DNA from 4 places in the Stutzerimonas tianxiuensis genome. Region 1 is predicted to be linked to each of the others. Evidence: predicted binding sites of a transcription regulator. Region 1 holds the regulator's gene; each other region holds the start of a gene.

The links. Region 1 encodes sigma-54, which starts transcription at its own class of promoters, with help from an activator protein. Its sites were predicted from a motif close to ANTGGCATNNANNTTGCTNT; they were not measured.
Region 2: ACSSNI_RS15265 (circularly permuted type 2 ATP-grasp protein) is a predicted target of sigma-54. The motif match lies at 2,995-3,014, and genes of this name have one in related genera.
Region 3: glnA (glutamate--ammonia ligase) is a predicted target of sigma-54. The motif match lies at 3,955-3,974, and genes of this name have one in related genera.
Region 4: flgB (flagellar basal body rod protein FlgB) is a predicted target of sigma-54. The motif match lies at 1,177-1,196, and genes of this name have one in related genera.

Annotation. Positions count from the first base shown of each region.
Region 1 covers NZ_JBPVWS010000005.1:15,006-20,935, forward strand. Annotated here, with positions in the region: gene ACSSNI_RS08165 (KpsF/GutQ family sugar-phosphate isomerase) at 1-390, shown strand, start outside; gene ACSSNI_RS08170 (KdsC family phosphatase) at 391-912, shown strand; gene lptC (LPS export ABC transporter periplasmic protein LptC) at 921-1,493, shown strand; gene lptA (lipopolysaccharide transport periplasmic protein LptA) at 1,480-2,025, shown strand; gene lptB (LPS export ABC transporter ATP-binding protein) at 2,025-2,750, shown strand; gene ACSSNI_RS08190 (RNA polymerase factor sigma-54) at 2,896-4,413, shown strand; gene hpf (ribosome hibernation-promoting factor, HPF/YfiA family) at 4,492-4,800, shown strand; gene ptsN (PTS IIA-like nitrogen regulatory protein PtsN) at 4,807-5,271, shown strand; gene rapZ (RNase adapter RapZ) at 5,403-5,930, shown strand, end outside.
Region 2 covers NZ_JBPVWS010000011.1:139,378-145,307, reverse strand. Annotated here, with positions in the region: gene amt (ammonium transporter) at 1-2,698, shown strand, start outside; gene ACSSNI_RS15265 (circularly permuted type 2 ATP-grasp protein) at 3,048-4,460, shown strand; gene ACSSNI_RS15260 (alpha-E domain-containing protein) at 4,460-5,410, shown strand; gene ACSSNI_RS15255 (transglutaminase family protein) at 5,407-5,930, shown strand, end outside.
Region 3 covers NZ_JBPVWS010000022.1:28,007-33,936, forward strand. Annotated here, with positions in the region: gene glnL (nitrogen regulation protein NR(II)) at 1-938, opposite strand, end outside; gene ACSSNI_RS20810 (DUF4124 domain-containing protein) at 1,106-1,738, opposite strand; gene ACSSNI_RS20815 (DUF4124 domain-containing protein) at 1,735-2,262, opposite strand; gene glnA (glutamate--ammonia ligase) at 2,448-3,854, opposite strand; gene thiI (tRNA uracil 4-sulfurtransferase ThiI) at 4,202-5,656, shown strand; gene typA (translational GTPase TypA) at 5,823-5,930, shown strand, end outside.
Region 4 covers NZ_JBPVWS010000002.1:184,743-190,672, forward strand. Annotated here, with positions in the region: gene ACSSNI_RS03595 (chemotaxis protein CheV) at 1-174, shown strand, start outside; gene cheR (protein-glutamate O-methyltransferase CheR) at 212-1,036, shown strand; gene flgB (flagellar basal body rod protein FlgB) at 1,238-1,642, shown strand; gene flgC (flagellar basal body rod protein FlgC) at 1,657-2,100, shown strand; gene flgD (flagellar hook assembly protein FlgD) at 2,119-2,799, shown strand; gene flgE (flagellar hook protein FlgE) at 2,831-4,153, shown strand; gene flgF (flagellar basal-body rod protein FlgF) at 4,342-5,082, shown strand; gene flgG (flagellar basal-body rod protein FlgG) at 5,127-5,912, shown strand.

The DNA of each region.
Region 1 (5,930 bases):
CGCCTTCTGCTGAAAGTTGAGCACGTGATGCATGCTGGTGATCGTCTACCTCTGATCAGCCGCGGCACATCGCTGCGCGAAGCCTTGTTGGAAATGACTCAAAAAGGCCTCGGCATGACGGCGGTTGTGGAGGCAGACGGCCGCCTGGCCGGAATCTTCACCGATGGCGACCTACGCCGCACGTTGGACAAGGGCATCGACGTTCGCCAGGCAAGCATCGATCAGGTCATGACGCTTCACGGCAAGACAGCGCATGCCGACATGCTTGCCGCCGAAGCATTGAAAATCATGGAAGACAACAAGATCAACGCGCTGGTGGTGGTTGACGAAAACGACCGGCCAATCGGTGCGCTGAACATGCACGATCTATTGCGCGCAGGGGTGATGTAAGTGAACGATCTGCTACGACGTGCCCGCGACATTCGCCTGGCCATATTTGATGTGGACGGCGTGCTAACCGACGGCAAGCTGTACTTTCTTGTCGACGGCAGCGAATTCAAGACGTTCAATACCCTGGACGGCCACGGCATCAAGATGCTGATCAACTCCGGCGTACGCACCGCGATCATCAGCGGCCGCAAGACGCCTGTGGTTGAGCGCCGAGCGCAAAACCTGGGCATTCAGCACCTGTATCAGGGCCGTGAAGACAAGCTGGTGGCGCTCGACGAATTGCTCGGCGAACTCGGTCTCGACTACGCTGAAGTCGCCTACTTGGGCGATGACCTGCCTGACCTGCCGGTAATGCGCCGGGTAGGCCTTGGCATGGCGGTCGCCAGTGCCGATGCGTTCGTTCGCCAGCACGCCCACGGCGTGACAGCCGCTCGTGGTGGCGAGGGCGCGGCGCGAGAGTTCTGCGAACTGATCATGCGCGCCCAGGGCAATCTCGACGCGGCTCAGGCCGCTTACCTCTAGAGGCAACCATGCTAAGCAGGCTCCGCTTCCCCGCCATTCTGCTGCTGATCGCACTGCTTCTGGTCGCGATCGGCTACTGGAACGTTCGCCCTGAGAGCTTTATGCAGGAGGCGCCGATAACCGAGGGCATAGCGTCGCCCATTGACTTCTACGTCACCAATTCACGCACAGTCCAATACCAGCCGGACGGCAAGCGTAACTATGAGCTGACTGCGGAAAAGGTGGAGCATATCAAGGCCAGCGATGTCAGTTTACTGACCCGCCCGAACCTGCGCTCATTTCGCGGTTCCGGGCTGCCGTGGCAGGTCACCAGTGAACGCGGCGAGGTCGGCCCGCAAGGCAAGGAAGTCGAATTGATCGATAACGTCAAGGTCGAACGCAACGATGCCAAGGGGCGCCCGACCATCATCACTACCAGCCGGATGACCGTCCTTCCCGAGAAGGATTATGCCGAGACCCGGCAACCCGTTAGAATCGTCGCCGCAAACGGTGTGACGACCGCTACGGGCATGAAAGCGTATCTAGACGAAGGCAGGATGCTCCTGCTATCCAACGTAAGAGGCCAGCATGAGCTGCGTTAAGACCCTCCCCCTCCTGATCGGTTTAGGCATTTTTCTACTTGGCGCGAACGCCCACGCACTTCCCGAGGATCGCAACCAGCCTATCCGTGTTCAGGCCGATACCGCTGAGCTGGACGACCGGCAAGGCGTAGCCGTGTACCGCGGCGACGTGGTCATCACCCAGGGAACAATGAAGATCACAGGCGACACTGTGACCATCACTCAGAACCAGAATGGCGATGTCGAGGTGTTCACCTCCATCGGCAAACCTGCCTACTACGAACAGAAGCCAGCTGCAGACAAGGAGATCGTCAAGGCTTACGGCCTGACGATTCAGTATTTTGCCGCGAACGAACGCATCGTCCTGATCGACCAGGCCAAGGTCGTTCAGGAAGGCAATACCTTCGAAGGCGAGAAGATCGTCTATGACACCCAGCGACAGATCGTCAATGCTGGTCGCGCCACCAATACTGATGTCACCACACCCCGCCCACGCGTGGACATGGTCATCCAGCCTCGCAAGAAAGAGCCGGCAACGGAGCAGCCCGAGTAATGGCGATTCTCAAGGCCCAGCATTTGGCGAAGAGCTACAAGAGCCGTCAGGTCGTACGTGATGTCAGCCTGTCCATCGAAAGCGGACAGATCGTCGGACTGCTGGGGCCTAACGGCGCCGGCAAAACCACTTGCTTCTACATGATCGTGGGATTGGTCAAAGCCGATCAGGGCCGTGTACTGATCGACGACCAGGATGTGACGCACCTCCCCATGCATGGCCGTGCACGCGCGGGCATTGGTTACCTACCGCAGGAAGCATCGATCTTTCGCAAGCTTTCGGTCTCCGACAACATCATGGCCATCCTGGAGACGCGCAAGGACCTTGACCGCAACGGCCGCCAACAGGCGCTGGAAGGTCTGCTGCAGGAATTTCACATCCATCACATCCGCGACAGTCTCGGCATGAGCCTATCGGGTGGCGAACGGCGCCGCGTTGAAATTGCCCGCGCGCTGGCCACGGCGCCCAAGTTCATCCTGCTCGATGAACCCTTTGCCGGCGTTGACCCTATTTCGGTCGGCGACATCAAGCAGATCATCCATCATCTCAAGGCCAAGGGCATCGGCGTCCTAATCACCGATCACAACGTCCGCGAAACTCTGGATATCTGTGAAACCGCCTATATCGTGAATGACGGCCAGTTGATCGCCGAGGGCGATGCAGAGACCATCCTCGCCAACCAACTGGTGAAGGAAGTCTATCTGGGACACGAATTCCGACTTTGATAGCGGTTTTTTCTGCTCTACGCACCTACAGGGCTAGGCAAAGGCTTCGTTGCCAGGCATATAATTTGCTTACATCGGCGCGCGGCGCCAGCGAAATCGGAACAGGCGCGGTTGCGCCGGCAAACAAGGTTCGAAGTCCTCTGCCATGAAACCATCGCTAGTCCTGAAGATGGGCCAGCAGCTGACGATGACACCGCAGCTGCAACAAGCCATACGATTGCTCCAGCTATCCACACTCGATCTTCAGCAGGAGATTCAGGAGGCGCTGGATTCCAACCCCATGCTCGAGCGCGAAGAAGACGGAGAAGATTTCGATAACTCCGACCCGATGGCCGAGTCGATCGAAAAGAAAAGCGAAAGCCCGACGACCGACTCGCCCGAGCACAGCGAGCCCGACAATCATTACGAGGAGCCCATCAACACGGTGGAGAACCTCGAGGACGGCGATTGGGCCGACCGTATCCCCAACGAGCTTCCAGTCGACACCGCCTGGGAAGACATCTACCAGACCAGCGCCAGCAGCCTGCCGAGCAACGACGATGATGAATGGGATTTCACTACCCGCACATCATCAGGGGAAAGCCTGCAAAGCCACTTGCTCTGGCAGCTCAACCTCGCACCGATGAGCGACACCGACCGTCTCATAGCAGCCACCCTGATCGACTGCATCAACCCCCAGGGTTATCTCGACGAAACGCTCGAGGAAGTCCTCGAGTCGTTTGACCCGGAACTTGGAATCGAACTCGATGAGGTCGAAGTGGTGCTACGCCGCATCCAGCAGTTCGAGCCCGCCGGCATCGGCGCGCGCGACTTGCGCGAATGCCTGCTGCTGCAGCTTCGCCAGCTCCCCGAGCGTACCGAGTGGCTAAGCGAAGCGGTGCGCTTGGTCAGCGATCACCTGGATATTCTTGGCGTGCGTGACTACAGCCTGCTGATGCGTCGCATGAAGCTCAAAGAAGACGAGCTGCGCCAGATCATCGACTTGATCCAGAGCCTCAATCCGCGCCCGGGCTCGCAGATCGAAGCCGGAGAGCCTGAGTATGTCGTGCCTGACGTAATCGTGCGCAAGCACAATGGCCGCTGGTTGGTCGAACTGAATCAGGAGGCGATGCCGCGCCTGCGGGTGAACGCTCAGTATGCCGGGTTCGTCAAACGTGCCGACTCGAGCGCCGACAACACCTTCATGCGCAACCAGCTTCAAGAAGCCCGCTGGTTCATCAAAAGCCTGCTCAGCCGCAACGAAACGCTGATGAAAGTGGCCACCCAAATCGTCGAACACCAGCGTGGCTTTTTCGAACATGGCGACGAAGCCATGAAACCACTGGTGTTGCACGATATCGCCGAAGCGGTGGGCATGCATGAGTCGACGATCTCACGGGTCACCACGCAGAAGTTCATGCACACGCCCCGCGGCATCTACGAACTCAAATACTTCTTCTCGAGCCATGTGAGCACTGCTGAAGGCGGCGAGTGCTCATCCACCGCCATTCGCGCAATCATCAAGAAACTGGTAGCCGCGGAAAACCAGAAAAAGCCATTGAGCGACAGCAAGATCGCTGGTCTACTGGAAGCACAAGGGATTCAAGTTGCGCGCCGCACCGTAGCCAAGTACCGCGAGTCACTCGGGATCGCACCCTCAAGCGAGCGCAAGCGGTTGATGTAACACCAGGCGACCTGGTGGATTTGTTCCGGCGACGGGTGTTCAGCCCGTCAATTCGCACGTGGCAATAGGAGATGCAGTATGCAAGTCAACATCACTGGCCTTCACCTTGAAATCACTGAAGCCCTGCGTGACTACGTCGAGGAGAAATTCGAGCGGATAGAACGCCATTTCGACCGCATCATTGCCGTACAAGTCATCCTTCAAGTCGAAAAGCTCAGGCAAAAGGCCGAGGCCACGCTGCACGTAGCGGGGCGAGAGGTCGTTGCCAATGCCGAGCATGAGGATATGTACGCAGCCATCGACTTGCTTGCCGACAAACTCGATCGGCAATTGATCAAACATAAAGAAAAGCAGCTCGACCACCATCAGGGCGCCCTGGCTCGCTGACCCATCATGATCCGTATTGAAAACATACTGACCCCCGGACGCGCCCTGGTTAGCGTTCCGGGCGGCAGCAAAAAGCGTGTCCTGGAACAGATTGCCAAGGTTCTCGGCGCGGACCTGCCCGATATCGACAGCCAAGCGATTTTCGAAAGCTTCATCGCCCGGGAAAAACTTGGCTCCACCGGCTTCGGCAACGGCATCGCGATACCGCACTGCCGTATGCCTGGCTGCACATCACCGCTCAGTGCAGTGCTGAAGCTCGATACACCGGTGGACTTCGACGCCATCGACGGCGCGCCTGTCGACCTCTTGTTTGTATTGTTGGTGCCGGAGGCAGCCACCGACGAACATCTCGAGCTACTCCGTCAGATTGCAAGCATGCTGGACCGCGAGGAAGTTCGTGACCGGCTACGCCGCGCCACGACGGGTCATGAGCTGTACCAGGCCGTGGTCGACATCCAGAACGGTCACTAGGGCGCAGCAACCCACCATCGCCCAACGCTGAGTGAGGAAAGAGACGTGCCCCCTATCTGCCTGCACACCACCTGCTGCGGCTACGCGCAGCAAATCACTCGTGGCCGAGCCCGGCCCTTCGGCGCTGCTCGATGCGCCTGATCATCGTCAGTGGGCGCTCTGGATCCGGCAAGAGCACTGCCCTGAACGTACTTGAGGACAATGGTTTCTACTGCATCGACAACCTGCCCGCTGGCCTTCTTCCAGAGCTGGCGGAAAGGGCCCTGTTGCACACAGAGTTGCTGCAGCCCCAAGTCGCAGTGTCGATCGACGCGCGCAACCTGCCGAGTCAGCTGAAACGTTTCCCCGAGCTGCTCGAGGACGTCCGTGCCCGCTACATCCAATGCGATGTGCTTTATCTAGATGCGGCGGACGAGACGCTGCTGAAACGCTTTTCAGAGACGCGTCGGCGGCATCCGCTGACCAATCAGAACCGCTCCCTAGCCGAAGCTATCCGTGACGAAGAATTGCTTCTAGCGCCCATCATCGATCATGCCGACCTGAAGATCGACACCACACACCTGAATCTCTATCAGCTACGAGACACGCTAAAGCTGCGCCTGCTGAACAAGCCTGAACCGGGTACCGCTTTTCTCTTCGAGTCCTTCGGTTTCAAGCGA
Region 2 (5,930 bases), on a different contig from region 1:
TGTGCCGGGGATCGTCGTGAATACCGTAGTGGCAGGCATGGCCGGCATGGCCTTGTCGATGTTGCTGTCGCAGTGGCGCCACGGCTACATCGCGCCCGTCGCGTTGCTCAACGGCATGCTCGCAGGGCTGGTGGCCATCACCGCAAGCGCACATGCGGTCGGCATAGCCGATTCCCTGCTGATCGGCGCGGGCGGGGGCCTGGCCATGTGGCTGTCGGACCGACTATTGGTGCGCTGCGGTATCGATGACGCCGTCGGCGCAGTGCCGGTGCACCTGGCGGCCGGCTTGTGGGGCACCGTTGCGGTGGCGCTGTTCGCTGACCCGCTACTGCTCGGCACTGGCCTGGGTCGCCTCGATCAGCTGATGGTTCAGCTGCAGGGCGTATTGGTGTGTGCGGTCTGGGCCTTTGGCGTGACCTATCTGCTGTTGCGAGTGATCAATCGTTATTACCCGATGCGGGTGGACCCCGATGACGAGCGGGTGGGGCTGAACGTCAGCGAGCATGGCGCACGCACCGAACTGATCGAGCTGCTGGACGCCATGGCCGAGCATCAGCGGCAAGGGCAGTTCCAGCGCGAAGTGGAAGTGGAACCCTTCACCGAGGTAGGCCAGATCGCGGAGCAATACAACAAGGTAATTCGCGCTCTGGAAGATGCCGTGGCGAAGACGCAGACCATCGTGCGGGATATTCGCGACGGCATCGTCACCTATGGCCGAGACGGCATCCTGACCAGCTGCAACCCGGGTGCCGAGCGGCTGTTCGGCTTGCCGGCCGAGCAGATCATCGGGCAGCCCTTTCAACGTTTTGTCTTAGGCAGCAACGCGTCGCTGTTGCCTGAGGCCGGCGGCGAGATGAAAGCTGAAATGATGCTGCACGGCAAAGACGGTGAGTTGTTCGCCGCAGAGCTGACCGCCAGCCAGGGTGGTCGCCCGGACGACGCGTTTGTCTGCATGGTGCGAGACATCACCGAACGCCGGCAGGTCGAAGAGCAGCTGTTTGCAGAGAAGATGCTCGCCCAGGTCACCCTGGCATCCATTGGCGATGGCGTGATCACCACCGACAGGGTCGGGCGTGTGCGCTATCTCAACCCCAGTGCGGAGCGCCTCATCGGTTGGAGCCAGGCTGCCGCACAGGGGCTGGTGCTTGATGAGGTGTATCAGCTTTTCGACGAAGCTACCGGTGCGCGACTGCCCAACGCCGCCAGCCTCGGTCTGCGGCGCAGAAGCGACCGTCAGGATCGTACCGAACGGCCGCCGGGCTTTCTGCAACGGCCAGATGGCACACGACTGGCGGTGCAGGATGCGGTGGCGCCCATCCGCGACGCCGAAGGAGCAATCATAGGTGCGGTGCTGACCTTTCGTGATGTCACGGTTACTCACCAGTTGGCCCGCAAGCTGACCTTCCAGGCCAACCACGACAACCTCACCGGGCTGATGAATCGCTCTGCGTTCGAACGTCGAATCGAATCGCTGCTACGTGAGTGCAGCGGTGGCGACCATGTTCTCTGCTATATGGATCTGGATCAGTTCAAGGTGGTCAACGACACCTGTGGCCACGCAGCCGGTGACGAGCTGCTGCGCCAACTGGGCCAGTTACTGAAAGGCCGCGTGCGTGGCAGTGATCTGCTGGCGCGGCTGGGCGGCGATGAATTCGGCATCCTGTTCAACAATTGTTCGTTGCAGCAGGCGGTGCGGATAGCCGAAGACATACGCCACGCGGTAGACGAGTTTCGCTTCAGCTGGGACGGCAAGAGCTTTGCGGTTGGCGCCAGCATCGGCCTGGTAGCCATTGATGAACACGTCAAAACCCTGGGGCCTTTGCTGGGCGCCGCTGACAGCGCCTGCTATGCGGCCAAGGACGGCGGTCGCAACCGCGTGCATGTGTATCAGGCGGACGATCAACAATTGATGGAACGCCGCGGCGAGATGCAATGGACGCAGCGGCTCAGGCAAGCGCTGGATGGCGACCTGTTGCGGCTGTTCGTCCAGCCCATCGTGCGTGCCGCAGGCGACGACGGTTCGCAGCGTTATGAAGTGCTGGTACGCATGCAGGGCGAGGATGGCAGCATCATTCCGCCAGGAGCGTTCATGCCGGCGGCCGAGCGCTACGACCTGGCGCCAGCGGTGGACCGCTGGGTCGTGGGTAATTTTCTGGCATGGATTGGCGATCTGCGACGTCGCCCCGGTGCGTCGCTCGGGCATTATTCGATCAACCTGTCGGCAACCTCGCTGGGGGAGGAGAGCTTTCTCGAATTCGTCCTATCAGCCATCGAGCGTCACCGGATTCCCCCCAATTGCTTGTGTTTCGAAATCACCGAAACCGCAGCAATCGCCAACCTTAGCCGCGCGATGACTTTCATGAAGAGGCTCAAGGCGGTCGGCTGCAGCTTCGCGCTGGATGACTTCGGCTCCGGTTTGTCGTCCTTTGGCTATCTGAAGACCTTGCCAGTGGACTATCTGAAGATCGATGGCAGTTTCGTGCGGGACATTGACCAGGACCCGATTGCACGAGCCATGGTGGCCTCGATCAACAACATCGGCCACGAAATGGGGCTGAGCACGGTGGCGGAGTTCGTCGAGTCGGCGGCCATTCTCGAGTGCCTGCAGGAGATCGGCGTCGACTACGTGCAGGGCTATCACCTGGGCCGGCCGGGACCGCTGTCCGAACTGTCCGGTGTGCGGATGATGCCGCGCTGAAGGGCAGCGTCGGCTGACGTGGCGACGCACATCGCTGTTTGAGCGCTGCTCGCTTCCGATTGTTTTCGTAGTGATCGGTCGGAAGTCGGGCTGTTGCCGCATGGCTGTCTGATCGCGTCGGCGTCTTTGCAGGCATTCGTAATGCCGAAGCATTTCGCAGAGCCAACGCCTTCAAAATCGTGAGCCATGTCTCAAAACGGAGCGTCGCGTTCCCAGCCCCGATCAGAATGCTCAGTAACGGTGCGGACTGCGCTGATCCACAGCCCAATGTCATCGTAATCAGTGGGGCTATACCGCGTGGCGCGTAGTTTGCACTGCTGTTGGGCAGGTTTCTGTTCGAGGGCTCCGCATGGACCGCGTTTTTTACGATGAGATGTACGATGCGCAGGGCAAATGCCGCTCGCACTACCAAGCGTTCTCGACCTGGCTTTCCGATACGCCACCCGAGCTGCTCGCGCAAAGGAGGCGCGAGGCCGACCTCCTGTTTCACCGTGCCGGGATAACCTTCACCCTTTATGGAGATGACCAAGGCACCGAGCGTCTTCTGCCGTTCGACACCATTCCTCGCTCGATCCCCATGAGCGAGTGGCGAGTCGTGGAGCGGGGCTGCATTCAGCGGGTGCAGGCGCTCAACATGTTTCTTGCCGATCTTTACCGAGACCAGCGCATCATCAAGGCGGGACTGGTTCCAGCAGAGCAGGTCCTGGCCAACGAAGGTTATCAGCCGGCCATGCAGGGCCTGGATTTGCACCGCAACCTCTATGCACACATCGCAGGCGTCGACCTCGTTCGCGACGGTGACGGGACCTACTACGTACTGGAAGACAATCTGCGCACGCCTAGCGGCGTCAGCTACATGCTGGAAGATCGCAAGATGATGATGCGGCTGTTTCCTGAGCTGTTTTCAGCCCAGCGCATCGCTCCGATCAACCATTATCCCAACCTGCTGTTGGAGACACTGAAGAACGCCAGTCCTCTGGATAATCCGTGTGTAGTGGTGATGACGCCGGGCCGCTACAACAGTGCGTATTTCGAGCATGCCTTTCTTGCCCGCGAGATGGGTGTGGAGCTGGTCGAAGGTGCGGACATGTTTGTTCGTGATGAATGTCTGTACATGCGCACCACCTCCGGAGCTCGTAAAGTCGATGTCATTTACCGTCGCCTCGACGATGCGTACATGGATCCGCTGGCCTTCAATCCCGACTCCTCACTGGGCGTTCCGGGTCTGCTGTCGGCCTATCGGGCGGGCAATCTGGTCCTGGCCAATGCCATCGGCACTGGCGTTGCCGATGACAAGTCGGTGTATCCATTCGTGCCCGACATGATTCGCTTCTATCTGGATGAGGAGCCGGTTCTGGCCAACGTGCCGACCTGGCAATGTCGAAAGCCGGCCGATCTCTCTCATGTACTGGCCAACCTGAAGGATCTTGTCGTCAAGGAAACACAGGGATCTGGCGGCTATGGCATGCTGGTCGGACCGGCCGCGAGCGCGGCCGAGATCGAGATGTTTCGTGCCCGCATCAAGGTCAATCCCAGCGCCTATATCGCTCAGCCGACCCTCTGCCTGTCGACGTGCCCAACGTTCGTGGAAAACGGCATCGCGCCTCGGCACATCGACCTGCGTCCGTTCGTCTTGAGCGGCCGCGAGACACGGTTGGTCCCTGGCGGCCTGACACGCGTGGCGCTACGAGAGGGATCGCTGGTCGTCAATTCGTCTCAGGGTGGCGGCACCAAGGACACCTGGATTGTGGAGGACTGCTGATGCTCAGTCGAACGGCTGCCGATCTGTACTGGATGTCTCGTTATTTGGAGCGTGCCGAGAACATGGCGCGCATGCTGGAGGTCAGCTACTCGCTTTCATTGATGCCGCAAGATGGCCGCGGCGATGGCCTCGACGAACTGGCCATGCCGCTGTTGATCACCGGTACGCTGGATCACTACCGGGAGCAGCAGGGTGAACTGAACGTCGACCGGATGCTGCATTTCTTTGCGCTCGACGAGAGTAATCCTGCCAGCCTCTTCAATTGCCTGCGCTTGGCGCGTAGCAACGCTCACGCTGTGCGCGGGCGCATCACGTCAGACATGTGGGAGAACATCAATGCGGCCTGGCTGGAAATGCCTGGCATCGCGGAGCAAGGGCTCGGGCGATACGGTATCAACCGCTTTTGTGAATGGGTAAAGGAGCGCTCGCATCTGTTCAGAGGCGCTACCGTGGGCACCATCATGCGCAGCGACGCCTACCGGTTCATCCGTCTCGGTACGTTCATCGAGCGGGCCGATAACACGCTGCGCTTGCTGGACGCCCGGCACGAGTTGCTTGGCGAAGAAAGCGAGAACCTCGACGACAGATCCGCTCGCGCTTACTACCAGTGGAGCGCCTTGTTGCGTGCGTTGTCATCATTTGAGGCGTTCGCCGAAATCTATCGCGGCTCGCCACGCACGGCAAAGGTTTCCGAGTTGCTGCTGCTGAGGGCTGATGTGCCGCGTTCGCTGCGGTCCTGTCTGGTCGAACTGCAACTGATTCTGGCGAGTCTGCCGGGAGATAACGGTCGGCCCGCCCAACGCCTGGCTTCCGAGCTTGAAGCCGGCTTGCGTTACACCTCTATCGATGAAGTGCTGGATACCGGTCTGCATGACTGGATCACGGCCTATATCGACCAGATCGGGCGACTGGGCAGCGCCATTCATTCTTCTTATCTGGAGGCCGCATGAAACTATCCATCAGCCATGACACCAGCTATCGCTACCAGGATCAGGTGCGCGCAAGTATTCAGTACCTGCGGCTGACACCTCAGCAGAGCCAACGGCAGCACGTCTTCAATTGGCAGCTTGAGTTGCCCAGACCCGTGCGTGCACAACGTGATCCCTACGGAAACGTCTTGCATGTGCTGACGCTCGATGAGCCGCATGACGAATTGGTCATCCGTGCGCAGGGGCAAGTGGAAATCGACGAATCCTGTGAGTGTGAGGCTGAAGAGGGATCGCCACTGCCTTTCTTGCGGTCGAGCCCCCTGACCCAGGCCGACGGCGCCCTCAAGGACTTCGCCCATAGCCAGTGCGGTGCGCGTCGCGATCGAGAGGCGCTGAGCAATTTGATGAACGCTCTGGCCGACCACATGATCTACACGCCTGGCTCCACACAGGTGGAAAGCACCGCGGCCCAGGCATTTGCCGGCGGTGCCGGTGTCTGCCAGGACCACAGTCATGCATTCATCGCTTGTAGTCGTTCGCT
Region 3 (5,930 bases), on a different contig from region 1:
CCGCTGACCATTGGGTAGAAAAGGGTGTTCTGCAGTTCGGCAGGGATGCCTGGCCCGTTGTCGATGATTTCGATCCGCGCGACCAGACGATGGCGGATGTGGCCGATGGTGAATTGGCGCAGCGAACGAGTGCGTAGGGTCAACCGGCCCAGGCCCAATTCGGATTGCCCGGCAAGCGCCTGCATGGCGTTGCGCATGATATTGAGCACGGCCTGAATCATCTGTGCGCGGTCCATCAGGACCTCGGGAATGCTTGGGTCGTAGTCGCGCACCAAAATGAGGCTGCCCTGACACTCGGCTTCTATCAGGCTGGCGACATGCTCGAGGACTTCGTGAATGTTGGTCATCGCCAGTGAGGGGAGCTTGTTCGAACCGAGCATGCGGTCGACCAGGTTTCGCAGGCGGTCAGCCTCCTCGATGATGACCTCGGTGTAGTCCTTGAGGTGCTCTTCGGGCAGCTCGCGGGCCAGCAGCTGAGCGGCTCCGCGTATGCCACCGAGCGGATTCTTGATCTCATGGGCGAGGCCGCGAACCAGCATCTTGGTGGTTTCCTGCTTTGACAGCTGTGCCTCTTCCTTGGTGATGCGCAGCAGTCGGTCACGCGGTAGCACTTCCAGCAGCAGCATGGTCTCCTGCTTCGTCAGTACCGGCGTCACCGCGTAGTCCACGGTTAGCGTCTGTCCGCTGGCGGAGGTCAGCGTCGCTTCGCGCTTGGTGAAGGGGTGCGCTTCTTCCACAGCCAGCCGCAATGCAGCCAGGGCCTCGGAGGATTCAGTAAAGAGCTCGCTGATGAATTGTCCGTGACTGCGCTGGCCGCTGACTGCCAGCAGCATCTCGGCAGCCGGGTTCATATATTCCAGGCGCAACCGCGAATTCAGCAAAAGGGTGGCGGTGGTGAGATTCTCGATCAGCAGGCGCTGTAGGGCTTCGTTGATCATGGCAGTCTGCATCCGGGGTGTGAGTCAGGAAATGCAAGAAGCAAACCAATGCGCTCCTTTTCGGCGCGGCACCGCTGGCACTGGCGCTCCAGCGCGGGGCATCGATCGAGAAGGGCGGCGCTAAACCAGATGGCTGAATCAGTGCACCAGTAAGGTGCGTAGAGTGGTCACAGAAAGGGCACGAAGGGAATATCTTTCTTTTCCTTGGGCTTATCCTTCAGCGGACACTCCGGGCGGACACCGTAATCCGCCTTCCTGCATGGGTTGACCATTCGGCGTTGCGCAAGAGAGGTGCGCATCATGTGGAACGCGCGTGGCTCGCTGGACTGTACGCTTTCGCCCTGACTGTCGATCACTTCGACCACCAGCTGGTGGCTGCCTCGGTCGATATTGTGCAAAGTCAGAACAGGACTCTCACCGGGTGCGCTTGCGGGCGCACCGTCGAGTAGCAATCGATACTGATGGCCCGGATGAAGAGGCGGCTGACTGGTTATGCTGACTGCCAGCTCGCCGGCGTTGTTGCGGATGGTGGCGTCGGGAGCTGGTTGCACGATATCGAGCAAGATATAGCTGGGCGCGGTGGCTTTGAGGACCTTAACCGCTTGCTTCGGGGGTGGTAGGGGCTGGGCGGCCATCGTATTGGCGGGTTTGGTCTCTACCTGTTCGACCGCACGACCGTCGGGGCGGTCGGTGAAGACCCGATTGCCTTCGGCGTCGATATAGCTGTAGATCGCCGCGCTCGCAGGTAGCGCAGACGCCAGTAACAGTCCGACCAATCCAAGCCGCGAGAGGCGCTTCATCGACGCGCAGGGCTGGAGGTGTGGACGCGCTGCACGGTGAATTGCTCTTCGGCTTGTTGCACGACCTGCCCACCGCTGAGCACCTGGATTTCCAGCAGATGAGTTCCGCGATCGACGTTTACCAGCTGAAGTGCGGTCGTGCTGCTGGGTTCTGCCTGGGGGACGCCGTCGAGCAGGAAGCGGATCTGGTGCCCTTGCTTTAGCGGCGGATCGAGCTGGGCGTTGACCACAAAGGTGCCGCTGTTGGCGCGCAACGCCTGCTCGTCCGGGATACCGCCAATCGCGAGGCTTCGATAGGGCTGCTGTTGACCCTCGCTGCTTTGCTCGTTGGCTAGCGGCGGCGGGGCGTCGGGCGTTTTGATGTTCACGGTGTTGGCGGGTGGGAGATCGACAGCGTTAGCCTCGACGCCCTCCGGAGGTTGATTGGTAAAGACGGTGTTGCCCTTGTCGTCAGTGTATTTGTAGATCTGCGCCATGGCGGGAGCCATGAGGACGAGTAGCAGGCTGAACAATGCAATGCGCATGGGAAGCTCCGCGGTAGGGATGACTGGAAGCCTTGCACCGCGCAGGCGGCGAGGCAAGTGCGACCTTTGGGATTTGAGATCGACGCCACTTCGGTCGCTTGTCGCAACGTCGGTGTCACTGGCTAGTGACATCGCAGAAACGAAAAAGCCTCCCGAAGGAGGCCTTTTCTGTCACGCGGACTGGCTTAGACGCTGTAGTACAGGTCGTATTCCAGCGGGTGAACGAAGGTACGGACCTTGATTTCTTCCTCGCTCTTCAGCTCGAGGTAGGCGTCGATGAAGTCATCGGAGAACACGCCGCCCTTGGTCAGGAACGCACGGCCCTTGTCGAGTTCTTCCAGGGCTTCCTTCAGGCTGCCGCAAACCTGCGGGATCAGCTTGCCTTCTTCCGGCGGCAGATCGTAGAGGTTCTTGTCAGCGGCATCGCCAGGGTGAATCTTGTTCTGGATGCCGTCCAGGCCAGCCATCAGCAGTGCGGCGAAGCACAGGTAAGGGTTGGCAGCCGGATCCGGGAAGCGCGCTTCGATACGGCGGGCTTTCGGGCTGGAAACGTACGGGATACGGATCGAGGCGGAACGGTTACGAGCCGAGTAGGCCAGCATGACCGGCGCTTCGAAGCCCGGAACCAGACGCTTGTACGAGTTGGTCGACGGGTTGGTGAAGCCGTTCAGAGCCTTGCCATGCTTGATGATGCCGCCGATGAAGTACAGAGCGGTCTCGGACAGGCCGGCATAGCCTTCACCTGCGAAGGTGTTTTTGCCGTCTTTGGAGATCGACATGTGCACGTGCATGCCCGATCCGTTGTCGCCATACAGCGGCTTCGGCATGAAGGTAGCGGTCTTGCCGTAGACATCAGCCACGTTGTGCACGCAGTACTTCAGGGTCTGAACTTCATCAGCCTTGTTGACCAGCGTGTTGAACTTGACGCCGATTTCGTTCTGACCAGCGGTCGCCACTTCGTGGTGATGCACTTCGACGACCAGGCCCATCTCTTCCATCGCGTTGCACATGGCAGTACGGATTTCGTGGTCGTGGTCGCACGGCGGAACGGGGAAGTAACCGCCCTTGACGGCTGGCCGATGGCCCTTGTTGCCGCCTTCGACGTCCTGGTCGGTCATCCAGGAACCCTGTTCAGAGTAGATCTTGAACATGGAGCCGGAGATGTCGGACTTGAATTTGACCTGGTCGAAGATGAAGAACTCAGGCTCCGGGCCAACGAATACTGTGTCGCCGATACCGGTGGACTTGAGGAACTCCTCGGCGCGCTTGGCGATGGAGCGCGGGTCGCGGTCGTAGCCCTGCATAGTGCTCGGCTCGACGATGTCGCAGACCAGAATCAGGGTCGGCTCTTCGGTGAACGGATCCAGAACGGCAGTTTCATCGACCGGCATCAGGATCATGTCGGAGGCTTCGATGCCCTTCCAGCCATGGATGGACGAGCCGTCGAACATCTTGCCGTGCTCGAAGAAGTCTTCGTCGTGGGCGTCGCGCGCCGGAACGGTCACGTGATGCTGCTTGCCCTTGGTGTCGGTGAAGCGCAGATCAATCCACTTCACATCGTAATCTTTGATCAGTTGAAGCGACTTCGACATGGTGCTCTCCAAGTGGTGGAAGCGTTGACAGATAAGCTTCCGGAATCTAGGGGGTGAAGCCGAGCGGGCGATACTCCGTCAAGGCGACCTGCCTCACAAGGGAGCAAATTGCATGCCAGTGCTCCGAGATGGTTCCGGTTGGGCTTGCAGCGGCCGTTTGGCGTGCTTGCTGCCATTTGTCGGCGCTGCGCTCCGGTGTTTATGCGCTAAAGTGGTGCGGATACTTGCGCCAGTGGTCCATTTGGGTGCAAAGCTAGGCTGTCCGATAAAACTGACTAAAGCTTGATCAAATTCCGATATACTCCGCCCCCCTCTTTTCACGCCATGCTGGCGCTGCGCTGTTTTCCATGAAGCTGATCGTCAAGGTTTTCCCCGAAATCACCATCAAGAGCCCGCCGGTACGTAAGGGCTTCATTCGTCAATTGGCGAAGAACATCCGTACCGTGCTGCGCGACCTCGATCCCGAATTGCGGGTGGAAGGGGTGTGGGACAACGTTGAGGTTGAAACCGCGCTCAGCGACGCGAAAACTTTGCAGCAGATGATTGAGCGCCTGCGTTGCACGCCGGGCATCGCGCATTGCCTGGAGGTACATGAGTACCCGCTGGGCGATCTGGACGACATCCTCGCCAAGTGCAAGGCGCACTATGCTGACCGTCTCCCGGGCAAGATCTTCGCCGTGCGCTGCAAGCGAGCTGGAAAGCACCCATTCAGCTCGATGGATGTGGAGCGATATGTTGGCAGCGAGCTTCGCCAACAGTGCGACGCTGCGGGCATCTCGCTCAAAACACCGGAAGTCGAAGTGCGGATGGAAATCCGCGACCAGCGCCTGTTTGTCGTGCATGCGCAGCATGACGGCATTGGCGGCTACCCGCTGGGCGCGTTGGAGCAGACCCTAGTGCTGATGTCCGGCGGTTTCGATTCCACCGTAGCGGCCTATCAGATGATGCGCCGCGGGCTGATGACTCATTTCTGCTTCTTCAATCTGGGTGGCCGCGCCCATGAGCTGGGTGTGATGGAAGTTGCCCACTATTTATGGAAGAAGTACGGCAGTTCGCACCGGGTACTGTTTATCAGTGTGCCCTTCGAGGAAGTCGTCGGTGAGATCCTTGAGAAAGTCGACGATAGCCAAATGGGCGTCGTGCTCAAGCGCATGATGCTGCGGGTGTCGACCCAGATTGCTGAGCGGCTGCACATCGACGCCCTGGTCACTGGCGAGGCCATTTCCCAGGTTTCCAGCCAGACTCTGCCGAACTTGTCGGTGATCGATTCAGCTACCGACATGCTGGTGCTGCGGCCCCTGATCGCCAGCCACAAGCAGGACATCATCGACACCGCCTTCGAGATAGGCACCGCCGAGTTCGCCAAGAACATGCCCGAGTATTGTGGCGTGATTTCGAAGCATCCGACGACCAAGGCCAAGCGCTACCGCATCGAACATGAAGAAAAACAGTTCGACATGGCGGTGCTCGAGCGAGCCATGGCGAACACGCGTCAGGTGGCCATTGATCGAGTGATCGACGAGCTGGGCCAGGATTTGCAAGTTGAAGAAGTCATCGAGGCGAGCGCCGGGCAGGTAGTGCTAGACATCCGCCACCCTGACCTCGCCGAGGACGAACCTCTGCAACTGCAGGGCATCGAAGTGCATACGCTGCCGTTCTATGCGCTGAACAACCGCTTCAAGGAGCTGGATGAGAACCGCCAGTACCTGCTGTATTGCGATAAAGGTGTCATGAGCCGCCTGCATGCTCATCATTTGTTGAGCGAGGGGCATGTCAATGTGCGCGTTTATCGTCCGAGCTAAACAGCCCGGCCTGCTGGGCGGCAGTATCCGCCACCGCCCTCCCGACCCGCTTCGCGGCTGAATTGCTGCGACACGTCGTAACGAACCTTCATCTTCATCCAATTTTTCGCGTTGGGCCGCTCGATGCATTTGCCGAGCAGCCCGACCCAACTACGAGACCACTACTGTGATCGATAATCTACGCAACATCGCCATCATTGCTCACGTTGACCATGGCAAAACTACCCTGGTCGACAAGCTCCTGCGCCAGTCCGGCACCCTGGAGCGCGGTGAG
Region 4 (5,930 bases), on a different contig from region 1:
CGTCAGGATCCCGCGATGCGCGACATGCACATTCTCCTGCATACTTCGCTTTCCGGGGTGTTCAATCAGAGCATGGTCAAGCGGGTCGGTGCGGACGATTTCCTTGCCAAGTTTCAGGCGGATGATCTGGCCAATCGGGTCATAGAGCGGATCCGGACAACGGATAAGAAATGAGGCCTCGTCCTCTCAATTCGACTGGTGGGCAGTATTAGTGTCTGTTGATCCCGATTTCGATCAGTTTCGCGTCTTTCTCGAGAAGACCTGCGGCATCCTACTGGGTAGCAACAAGCAGTACCTGGTGTCGAGCCGGTTAAACAAGCTGATGGAGCAGCAGGGCCTCAAGAGCCTCGGTGACTTGGTCAGGAAGATCCAGGCTCAGCCGCGCAGCGGCCTGCGCGAGCAGGTCGTGGATGCGATGACGACCAACGAAACACTCTGGTTTCGGGATACCTATCCGTTCGAGGTGCTGCGGAGCCGGGTTCTGCCTGAGCTTTTGAAAGGCTCCCCAGGTCAGCGCTTGCGTATCTGGTCTGCCGCTTGTTCGTCGGGGCAGGAGCCTTACTCGCTTTCGATGACCATCGATGAGTACGAACGCAGCAGCCCTAGCCAGCCGAAAACGGCCATACAGATAGTGGCCACTGAATTGTCCGGGGCCATGCTTGCGGCATCCAAAGCGGCCGAATACGACAGTCTCGCCATTGCTCGCGGGTTGTCCAGCGAGCGTCTGCAGCGTTATTTCGATGTGAAAAGCCCGGGCCGCTGGGTAGTCAAGCCGGCAGTCCGCAGTCGCGTCGAATTTCGTGTGCAAAACCTGCTCGACAGCTATGCGGTGCTCGGCAAGTTCGACGTGGTGTTCTGCCGCAACGTCCTTATCTATTTCTCCGCCGATGTTAAGAAAGACATCCTCAAGCGGATTCACGCAACGCTGAAGCCAGGCGGATACCTGTTTCTGGGAGCATCCGAAGCGCTGAACGGCCTTCCCGAGCTGTATCAAATGGTCCAGTGCAGCCCAGGCATCATCTATAAGGCCAAGTAGCCTTAATCTTTGCCGGACAGGCGGCAGGAATCTGTCGCTTCGGGCTGACTAAGCGGCAAAAGCATGGTCACGCTTTGCCGCTTTTGACGCGCAACCCAAGCCTTTCTAGAAAAAATCCTTATAGATCAGCTTGTTGCATAAATGGCATGGGCTTTGCTGGTGGTTTGCTAAGCAGACTTGTATCCGGCAGAGGGCCAGATCATGAGCATCAGTTTCGAAAAGGCACTTGGCATCCACGAGAAGGCGCTCGGCTTTCGCGCTCAGCGCGCCGAAGTGCTGGCCAACAACATTGCCAACGCTGACACCCCCAATTACAAGGCGCGTGATCTGGATTTCAGCTCGGTTCTTGCTGCGCAGAACAGCAAGAATCAGGGCGGATTCGGCGTGGCCGTGACCAGCAGCAAACATATCGCTGCCGAAGGGATGGAAATTGCCGATCCTGGCTTGCGCTTCCGCACCCCTGCGCATGCGTCGCTCGATCAGAACACAGTAGATGCTCAGGTTGAACAGGCGGCTTACGCCGAGAATGCCATCGACTTCCAGGCAAGCTTTACCTTGCTCAACAGTAAGTTTCGGGGGCTGATGAGCGCCCTGCGCGGCGAATAAAAGGAGCGAAAATCATGTCCCTCAGCAGCGTCTTTAACATCGCCGGCAGCGGCATGAGTGCCCAAAGCACTCGCCTGAATACCATTTCCAGCAACATCGCTAACGCCGAAACAGTCTCATCCAGCGTTGACCAAACCTACCGTGCACGTCACCCGGTGTTCGCGACCATGCTGCAACAGGCTAACGGTTCACCGAACGAGTCGTTGTTCGCCGAACAGGATCAGGCGGGCGCAGGCGTACAGGTGCTTGGTGTCGTGGAAGACCAGAGCGAGCTGCAAGCTCGCTATGAGCCCAACCATCCTGCGGCGAACACCGAGGGCTACGTGTACTACCCAAACGTCAATGTGGTGGAAGAAATGGCCGACATGATTTCTGCCAGTCGTTCGTTCCAGACCAATGCCGAATTGATGAATACAGCCAAAACCATGCTGCAGAAAGTTCTGACCCTGGGCCAGTAACCCTAACGAGAGATTGCCATGAGCACGACAGGCGGCGTCGGCGGTACCGGCTCGGTACTGGACCAATACCAGATCAAAGATCGCGAAGTTAAAAGCAACGACCTTGGCAAGAATGAGTTTCTGGAGCTGCTGGTGACCCAGCTGAACAACCAGAACCCGCTGGAGCCACAGGAAAACGGCGAGTTCATTGCCCAGCTCGCGCAGTTCAGCACCGTTGAGGGTGTCGAAAAACTGAACTCAAGCATGGAAACCATGCTGTCCGGCTATCAGTCATCCCAAGCGCTGCAAGCCTCTTCGCTGGTCGGCCGCAAAGTCATCGTGCCGACCGACAAAGCAGTCGTAGATACCAGCGAAACCTTCAAGGCCAGCATCGTTCTCCCCACAACCAGCAGCAACGTAGCGGTCAACGTTTACGACAGCGCGGGCACGGTGGTCAATCGAATCAACATGGGTCAGCAGCAAGCTGGAAACGTCTCATTCATGTGGGATGGCAAGGACTCGGGCGGCAAAACCATGCCGCCCGGCACCTATCGATTCGAAGCACAAGCGACCTACCAGGGCGAGACCAAGGGCCTTTATACCTTGCTCCCTGCCAACGTAGACAGCGTCACGCTTGGGCAAAACGGTGGTGAGCTTCAGCTCAATCTAGCCGGTGTCGGCAGCATTGGGCTGTCTCAAGTCCAGGTTATCGGTCAGTAACTGCCGGCACGTCCGGTAACAGGAGCAATTCATGTCGTTCAATATCGGCCTTAGCGGCATGCGTGCCGCCAGCAAAGACCTCAATGTCACGGGTAACAACATCGCCAACGCTGGGACTGCGGGCTTCAAACAGTCTCGTGCAGAGTTTGCGGACGTCTACGCATCGTCGGTCCTTGGTACTGGCAAAAACCCTCAAGGCAGTGGGGTGCTTCTTGCGAACGTGTCGCAGCAGTTCAACCAGGGCAACATCAACTACACCCAGAACGCGCTGGACCTCGCCATCAACGGCAATGGCTTTTTTCAGGTCAGCAACAACGGTGCGCTGAGCTACACCCGCGCCGGCTATTTCGGCACGGACAAAGAAGGCAATCTGGTCGACAATTTCGGCTATAACCTCCAGGGCTATTCGGTTGACGACAGCGGTAATATCCAGACGGGGCAAGTTAGCAATTTGAAGATTCAGACGGCCAGTCAGGAACCCAAGGCCACTACTAAAGTAGTCCAGGGATTCAACCTGAACTCGACCAACGTCCAGCCGGTGAACACCCCGTTCAACCCGGCTGACCCGCTGAGCTATAACTCGTCCACCTCGACCAACATTTATGACCAGCAAGGTAACGCGCACGTGATGACGCAGTACTTTGTGAAAACCCCGACTGATGGCGCGACTCCACCTAACGACACGCCGAACACATGGACGATGCATGTGCTCATCGACGGTCGTAATCCTCAGCAGCCAGCTGATGCGGACCCCATTGTCGCAACAACGCCTAGCTCTACTCAGTTGACCTTTACTCCGTCCGGAGCGTTGCTCACTCCGACCGGAGGGGTTACCCCTGTGGCCGGCTGGCAGCCTGCAGTCAAGAATACCGATGGTACCTGGGCGCTTAACAATGCTGCACCGGCAGGCGGTCTCGACGTATCGATCGATATGCGCGGGTCTACCCAGTATGCAAGCGCCTTCGCCGTCAACAGTGTCAGCCAGGACGGATATACGACCGGTGAGTTGGCGGGCCTTGAGATCAGCGAAACTGGCGCGATCTTCGCCCGCTACACCAATGGCCAGTCCAAAGTGCAGGGTCAGATCATCCTGGCCAACTTCGCCAACGTTCAGGGGCTCACGCCAGTCGGTAAGACGCAGTGGGTCCAGTCTTTCGAATCAGGTGAGCCAGTGCGCAACCCGCCTGGCAGTGGCACCCTCGGTTCGTTGCAGGCTGGCGCTCTTGAAGACTCCAACGTTGAACTCTCAGACCAGCTGGTCAACTTGATCGTGGCGCAGCGTAATTACCAGGCCAACGCCAAGACGATCGAAACCGAAAGCGCGATTACCCAGACGATAATCAACCTCCGTTGATTGCTACCAGGCACTGCGCGGGGTGGCGGGAAACTGCCGCTCCGTTTTCAAAAGGTCCTTCGGGGCCTTTTTTTTATCCGGTAATTCTATGTATTTCAATAGCTTAATAAGGCCTTGGTCGCTTGGCATAGCGCTTGCTTTGTAGCTGATATCAGTTCAGTTAGCGTCAATTTGCGTAGGGAGGTTCGATGGACAAGATGCTCTATGTGGCCATGACGGGGGCGAGCCAAAACGCTCGTGCTCAGCAGGCACATGCCAACAACCTGGCAAACATCTCGACCACGGGCTTCCGGCGGGACTTCGAGCAAGCGCGCTCGATGCAAGTGTTCGGAGACAGCTTTCCGGCACGTGTTTACGCCATGACCGAGCGTCCAGGCACGGACTTCAGTTCCGGCACCTTGCAAGAGACCGGTCGGGACCTGGACGTAGCGGTTGAGGGAGATGGCTGGATAGCCGTGCAAGCGCCGGATGGCAGCGAGGCCTATGCCCGTACCGGCAGCTTGAATATCGACACGCTTGGCATGCTCAGAACCGGCGACGGTTTGCCGGTGCTCGGCAATGCCGGGCCGATCGCAGTGCCGCCAGAAGAGAAAGTGGAGATCGGAGCTGACGGCTCGATCAGTATCCGCGCGCTCGGTGAAGATCCAAATGTGGTGGTTACGGTCGATCGTTTGAAACTGGTCAATCCTGATCCCAAGCAGTTGGAGAAGGGCACCGACGGTCTTATCCGCATGAAGGATGGCCAGCCAGTCGAGGCTGACGCCGCGGTTCGCGTGACCTCAGGCTTCCTTGAAGCGAGCAACGTCAACGCCGTTGCCGAGATGACTTCGATGCTCGCGCTGTCCCGGCAATTCGAGCTGCACGTGAAGATGATGCGTACTGCCGAAGAAGATGGCGCCGCAGCGGCCCGAGTCTTGCAGATCAGCTAAACAAACTAGGCGGCGCCCGAATTCCGGCGCACGAGGAGAAGAACATGCTTCCAGCACTGTGGGTCAGCAAGACCGGTTTGTCCGCGCAGGACATGAACCTGACCACCATTTCCAACAACCTGGCGAACGTCTCGACAACGGGCTTCAAGAAGGATCGGGCCGAATTTCAGGATCTGCTTTATCAGATACGTCGTCAGCCCGGTGGACAGTCCAGCCAGGACAGCGAACTTCCTTCGGGTTTGCAGCTGGGTACCGGTGTGCGAATCGTAGGCACGCAAAAGCAGTTCACCGCCGGCAGCCTGCAGACCACCGAACAGCCGCTCGACATGGCTATCAATGGCCGTGGCTTCTTTCAGGTGCTGCTGCCAGACGGCACCGTATCCTACTCGCGTGACGGCAGTTTCCATCTGAACGCTGAAGGCCAAATCGTGACCTCCAACGGTTACTCGTTGGAGCCTGCGATCGTCGTACCGCCGGAAACGCAGACCTTCACCGTGGGGGAGGACGGCACTGTGTCCGTTACAACGCTGGGCACCCCGGCACCACAGATCATTGGCAACATTCAGACCGCTGACTTCGTCAACCCGGCCGGTCTGCAAGCGATGGGCAGCAACCTGTTCCTGGAAACTGCCGCGAGCGGTGCGCCACAAGTCAGCACACCCGGTCTCAACGGCCTGGGCACCGTACTGCAGAACACCCTGGAAAACTCTAACGTCAGCGTGGTCGAGGAGTTGGTGAACATGATCACCACGCAGCGCGCCTATGAGATGAACTCGAAAGTCATCTCCACGGCCGACCAGATGCTGTCCTTTGTCACCCAGCAGCTGTAACAGCCGTCAGCCGCTGGA